Simiduia agarivorans SA1 = DSM 21679: one gene and its partner. Each later gene encodes a partner of the first gene's protein in a complex. Links are inferred from orthologs where the notes say so. Each region holds a gene or a part of one and is shown in the gene's direction. Other genes may lie near its edges. The genes, in order: M5M_RS09845 and trxA.

What was found.
Region 2: the proteins of M5M_RS09845 (region 1) and trxA are in contact, whole or in part, in an NMR structure (PDB 2IPA), measured with the Bacillus subtilis proteins. The link is inferred for Simiduia agarivorans SA1 = DSM 21679 from one-to-one orthologs.

The regions. Positions count from the first base shown.
Region 1 is NC_018868.3:2,196,290-2,199,380, reverse strand. What follows is about bases 55-2,823. They hold M5M_RS09845 (arsenate reductase ArsC), read left to right. Parts: upstream 55-1,107; coding sequence 1,108-1,539; downstream 1,540-2,823. Other genes in these bases: M5M_RS09830 (putative metalloprotease CJM1_0395 family protein), read left to right, coding at 2,755-2,823; M5M_RS09835 (hypothetical protein), read left to right, coding at 2,448-2,750; bioD (dethiobiotin synthase), read left to right, coding at 1,540-2,223; bioC (malonyl-ACP O-methyltransferase BioC), read left to right, coding at 251-1,063; M5M_RS09855 (alpha/beta fold hydrolase), read left to right, coding at 55-254. Outside these bases: more of M5M_RS09855, read left to right, coding at 1-54; more of M5M_RS09830, read left to right, coding at 2,824-3,091. UniProt on the Bacillus subtilis protein: Catalyzes the reduction of arsenate [As(V)] to arsenite [As(III)]. In vitro, can dephosphorylate para-nitrophenyl phosphate (pNPP).
Region 2 is NC_018868.3:2,535,056-2,538,272, forward strand. What follows is about bases 323-3,217. They hold trxA (thioredoxin TrxA), read left to right. Parts: upstream 323-1,554; coding sequence 1,555-1,881; downstream 1,882-3,217. Other genes in these bases: ppk1 (polyphosphate kinase 1), read left to right, coding at 323-1,403; rho (transcription termination factor Rho), read left to right, coding at 2,229-3,217. In the rest of the region: more of ppk1, read left to right, coding at 1-322. UniProt on the Bacillus subtilis protein: Participates in various redox reactions through the reversible oxidation of its active center dithiol to a disulfide and catalyzes dithiol-disulfide exchange reactions.

The DNA.
Region 1 (3,091 bases):
CGCTTGACGCTGCGGATGCTGGTCATGCCTTATCTGCATTGAAGGAATTGGATGACCGCCACCGGTTGTCTGCCTTGTCGTCGGCTCATTGGTTGCTGGGCGCAAGGGACGGCCTGGTGCCAGTGGCATTGGCCGATACATTCCCGGCGTCCATTGCGGTTGAGGTTATCGAGGGCGCCGGGCACGCGCTGCCGTTCACACACCCCGACCGCATCGCGCGTGTCCTGCAAGCGCCAACGGAGGCTGCAGGATGATGAGCCCGGTGTGCGAGCGCAAAAAACAGGCGGTGGCCGACAGCTTCAGCCGCGCGGCTGACACTTACGATTCGGTGGCGCAATTGCAGCGTCAGGTGGGCGAAATCCTGCAGCAACATATTGCACAGGCAGGTCTCGGTAAACCGGCAAGACTGGTGGATCTTGGTTGTGGTACCGGCTATTTTACCGACCGTCTGGCGACCACTTATCCCGATGCACACATTTTCGGTCTCGATCTGGCCGGCGGCATGTTGGCGCATGCAAAAGCACACCGGCATCCGCGCCTGCAATGGCTGGGAGGCGATATGGAGCAACTGCCTTTTGCTGCCCATTCAGTGGATGCCATGTTCACCAGTCTGGCGTTGCAATGGTGTGAAGACCTGCCGGCGTTTTTCCGCGATGTGCACAGCATTCTTACGCCCGGCGGCTGGTTGGCGCTGTGTACCCTGGGGCCGTCCACGCTGCATGAGTTGCGCAGCAGTTGGGCGCAGGTGGACGACTATGTGCACGTGAATCAATTTGACAGTGCCGAACACCTGCGCCGTTGTGCGGCGGGTGCGGGCCTGGTGGAAGTTCAGTGGCGCACCGACACTGTGCAGTTGCACTATGCGCGCCTCGGCGAATTAACCCACGAACTGAAAGCGCTGGGTGCGCACAATGTGAATGAGGCGCGCGCACAAGGGCTCACGGCACCGTCAAAACTGCGCGCGCTGACGCAGGCTTACGAGCGCTTCCGGACACCGTCGGGCTTGCCGGCCAGTTATGAAGTCTATTGGTTGGTGCTGAAAAAAGCGGTGCCCGTGTTGTAACGTTTTCGTCGCGGGCACAATCCAACGGGAAAAGGAGTTTGCGTGTGAAAACCATATTATTTGTTTGCATTCATAATTCTGCCCGTAGCCAGATGGCAGAAGCTTTCACCCGTGCGTATGGATCGGAACGCTTTATCGCTTTCAGTGCCGGCATTGAACCGGGCAAACTGAACCCGATTGTGGTGCAGGCGATGGCCGAAAAAGGCATCGACATCAGCGGCCAACCCTGTCGCAGTGTTGAACAGCATTTAGCAGAGCAGGGCGCGCCGGATATTGTTGTCACCGTGTGTGATGAGGCCAGTGCCGAGCGTTGTCCCGCATTCAATGTACCGGTGCAGCGATTGCACTGGGGCTTTGCCGATCCATCGGCATTGGCCGGCAGTGATGCAGAAAAACTGGCGCGCACCCGCGTTATCCGCGATGAGATCAGCGCGCGCATTCAGGCATTTTGTACTGGTGATTTCAGGGCTGAGTAAATGACAAAGACTTTTTTTATTACCGGTACCGATACCGATGCCGGCAAAACATTGGTGGCCTCCGGGTTGCTGGCCGCGGCGAAAGCGAAGGGTTTGTCTACTGCCGCCGTTAAGCCAGTGGCGGCCGGTTGTGAATCCACCGCCGACGGTTTGCGCAACAGTGACGCGCTGGCCTTGCTGGCCCAGTGCACCCGTCCGCTCAGCTATGACCAGGTCAACCCCATTGCCTTAGCGCCCCCTATCGCGCCGCACATTGCCGCCCAAGAGGCCGGCCGGGTGTTGAATGTGGATCGGTTGGTGGGACTTTGTCGCGGTGTGATGGCCGAGCGCGCCGACCTGACGGTCATAGAAGGTGCAGGCGGTTGGCGCGTGCCCCTCAACCCCAGCCACACCCTGGCGGATCTGGCCAAGGCGCTCAACGCACCGGTGATTCTGGTGGTGGGTATGAAGCTCGGCTGTATCAGCCACGCACTGTTAACCTTTGAGGCCATTGTGCGCGATGGCTTGCCGGTAGCGGGCTGGGTTGCCAGTTGTATAGATCCCCATATGCAGGTGCTGGAGCAAAACATTCACAGCCTGCAAAGCCGGTTACCGGTGCCCTTGTTGGGCGTGATACCTCATCTCGTCAACGCGTCGGCAGAACAGGCCGCAACGCACCTCTCATTGGACAAGTTAGGGTTATAAAAAGCGCTTATCCTGCGCCAAAAAAGTCTTAAAGACGGCAAGGAATTGCCGCTTTTGTCTGTTTTCTGAACAGCCGTTTGGTAAAATCATCGGTAACTATGTCTTAGTCCGTCCGCGATGTACGGCTGGCTGAGAGGGTATGCAGGGCGGTGCATCCGGTTGGCGGCCCACTGCGTAAACCAAGCGCGTGTTATCCACGCGCCCAACAGGGTAAGGAGAACGGCATGCAGGTGAATGGTGCCAGCGCTTCGGCCTCTTCGGTATTGAACGAGGGGCTCCGGGGCCTGCAAAACGCACAGAAAGAAATTCTGCGTTCGGCGGAGGATATTGCCAACGCCAATGTCCGGCCGGCACAAGGTGCCGAGGCGGCCGGCGAACTCGCGCCCGAGCAGCAGGTTAACGAATCGCAGGATATTACCGAGCCCCTGATTAACCTGCGCCGGCAGGAACAACTGTTCAATGCCAGTGCGCAAATCGTCAAAACGGCCGATGAAACCCTCGGCAGTCTGCTGGATGTGAAGGCCTGAGGCCATGAGCGTTAATTTCCCCGCCAGTTTTGCCAACCAGGTGGCGCCGTTTAACCCGCTGGGTCGTCAGCCGGTGGGTGAAGAGGGCGTGGATAAGCGGGAAACCAGCTTCAAAGCCGTGACCGAAACAGAAGAAACGGCTGCAGGTCAGAATCGAACCGATCGGGATGATCGCAACCGGGATCAGGCTCTGTCGGCCCGTCTTTCAGGGGCCGGCGGCAATCTGGCCTCGCCCGCCGAAGCGGAACAAAGCCCTTACGAGCGCGATCAGGCGTTGCGGGAGCAGCGGGAAATCGAGCAGCTGGCAGCGCGCGACCGGGAAGTACGAGCCCATGAGCGGG
Region 2 (3,217 bases), 340 kb from region 1 along the record:
CCGACAAGCTGTTTCCCGGCATGGAAATCAAAGGCTGCTACCAGTTCCGCATCACCCGCAATGCCGACCTCGACTTCGACACCGAAGGCGTGGCCGACCTGGCGCGCGCACTCAAAGGCGAACTGCATTCGCGCCGGTTCGGCAATGCGGTGCGACTGGAGGTGGTGGACGACTGCCCAGAACCGCTGGTGAATTTCCTGTTGCGCGAAACCGGGCTCTCGCAAGCCGAGCTCTACATGGTCAATGGCCCGGTGAATTTCAAGCGCCTGATGGATGCCGAAAAACAGATCGACCGGCCCGACCTGCAATACGCCAGCTTCGTCCAGACCATTCCCAAGGGCCTGACCCGCAAAGACAATATTTTTCAGGCCATCGCCCACCGCGACCAGCTGCTGCACCATCCGTTTGAGTCCTTTACTCCGGTGGTGGAACTGCTCAGTCAGGCCGCTAAGGACCCGGATGTGCTGGCCATCAAACAAACCCTGTACCGCACCGGCTCCAGTTCACCCATCGTGGATGCGCTATTGGAAGCGGCCCGCAACGGTAAGGAAGTAACCGCCGTGGTGGAGCTGCGCGCGCGCTTTGACGAAGAGGAAAACCTGGAGCTGGCGAGCCGACTGCAGGAAGCCGGCGCCGTGGTGGTGTATGGCGTGGTGGGTTACAAAACCCACGCCAAGATGATCCTGATTGTCCGGCGCGAGGCCGGCAAACTGCGCCGCTACGTGCACTTGGGTACCGGCAACTACCACAGCGGCAATGCGCGCCTGTACACCGACTACTCCCTGTTCTCGGCCGATCAGGTGCTCGGTGCGGACGTGCACATTATTTTCCAGCAGCTCACCGGCATGGGCAAAACCGAGCGACCCCAGAAGCTTCTGAACGCACCCTTTACCCTCAAGCGGCAGTTGATCCGCATGATTGATGCCGAGATCAAGGCCGTGGATGAGGGTGGCAGTGGCCGCATTATCATCAAGTGCAACGGCCTGACCGAACCTAAAATCATTCAGGCGCTGTACCGGGCATCCCAGGCCGGCGTGGCCATCGACCTGATTATCCGCGGCATGTGCTGCCTGAAACCCGGCGTGGAAGGCATTTCCGACAATATCCGGGTCACCTCGGTGGTGGGCCGGTTTCTGGAACACAGCCGGGTGTTTTACTTTGCCAACAGCCAGCCCGGGCTCTATTGCGGCAGCGCCGACCTGATGGAGCGCAACCTCAACCGGCGGGTCGAAGTGGTGTTTCCCGTTGAGGAACCCGCCCTCGCCCGCCGCCTGCTGGCCGATCTCGACACCTATCTGTCCGACACCCGCCAGGGCTGGGAATTGTCACCCACCGGCGATTACGAGCGCACGGGTAATTCCGGTCAGGCGTCTCAATCGCAACTGCTGGGCGAACTGACCTGACGCAAATTTGTGCCAAAGGGGTTTAAAAGCGCCGGACAAACCCCACTATTGCTACACCACAAGTACAGCAGCGCCTTGTACCTGCTATGCTCAATCATTATCATGCAGCCCCTGAGCCCTGCTGATTTTCCTTACTGATGGAGAACCCCCAATGAGTGACGCTATCGTTCACGTATCCGACGCCAGCTTTGAGAACGACGTACTCAAGGCCGAAGGCCCCGTTCTGGTCGATTTCTGGGCAGCCTGGTGTGGCCCCTGCAAGATGATCGCCCCGGTACTGGACGAACTGGCCGGCGAGCTGGCCGGCAAGATCACCATTGCCAAGATGGACGTTGATGCCAACAAAGAAACCCCGGCCAAGTTCAACATCCGCGGCATTCCGACCCTGATGATCTTCAAGGGCGGCCAGATGGAGTCCATGAAAGTGGGCGCGCTGTCCAAATCCCAGCTGGTCGAGTTCATCAACTCCGCCATCTGACCGGATGCCACTGAACGTCGCTTATGCGGCGTTCAGTTTTTGCACTATCCAGAATTAGTGTTTATACTCAGGCCATCTTGCATTAGCATTTGTTTTACCCCGTCTGACCTTTCCCCCAAGCCACATTGAATAAAGGCCCCAGAACCGGCCGCAACCGCTTGGAATACCCCGGGAATGTTCAGACACAGGCAATGCGCCCGCCGCCGACGCGCAAGCCCAAAACGCTTACATTGCCCCCAGGACAACACAACCTGTTGAATACAGACATTCGTTAACCCTTTTGCACCACCGGACCTTCCCGGGCCCAGGTGGATAGCGCAAACCTTTTCCATACAGCACACGCGTTTATGAACCTGACCGATCTGAAAACCAAACCCATTGAAGAACTGCTTGATATCGCCAAAGAGATGGGGCTTGAAAACCTCGCCCGCTCGCGCAAGCAGGACATTATCTTTAACATCCTCAAGCGCCACGCCAAAAGCGGCGAAGACATTTACGGCGACGGGGTTCTTGAGATTCTCCAGGACGGGTTTGGTTTCCTGCGCTCTGCCGATGGCTCTTTCCTGGCCGGCCCCGACGACATCTACGTGTCGCCGAGCCAGATCCGCCGGTTCAACCTGCGCACGGGTGACTCCATTTCGGGCAAGATCCGGCCACCCAAAGAAGGTGAACGCTATTTCGCGCTGCTGAAAGTTAACGACATTAACTTCGACAAACCGGAAAACTCCCGCAACAAGATCCTGTTCGAGAACCTCACGCCCCTGTTCCCGAACCAGCGCCTGGTACTGGAAGCCGGTAACGGCTCCACCGAAGACCTCACCGGCCGCATCATCGACCTGATTGCGCCCATCGGCAAAGGCCAGCGCGGCCTGATTGTGGCCCCGCCCAAAGCCGGTAAAACCATCATGATGCAGAACATCGCTCAGGCCATTACCCGCAACAACCCGGAATGCCACCTGATCGTTCTGCTGATCGATGAGCGCCCCGAAGAAGTAACAGAAATGCAACGCTCGGTGCGCGGCGAAGTGGTCGCCTCCACCTTCGACGAGCCACCTGCCCGCCACGTACAAGTGGCCGAGATGGTGATCGAAAAGGCCAAGCGCCTGGTTGAACACAAGAAAGACGTGGTGATCCTGCTGGACTCCATTACCCGTCTGGCACGCGCCTACAACACCGTGATTCCGTCCTCCGGTAAGGTGCTGACCGGCGGTGTGGATGCACATGCGCTGGAAAAACCCAAGCGCTTCTTTGGTGCCGCGCGGAACATCGAAGAAGGCGGCAGCCTGACCATCGTAGCCACCGCACTGGTAGACACCGGTTCCAAAATGGACGAAGT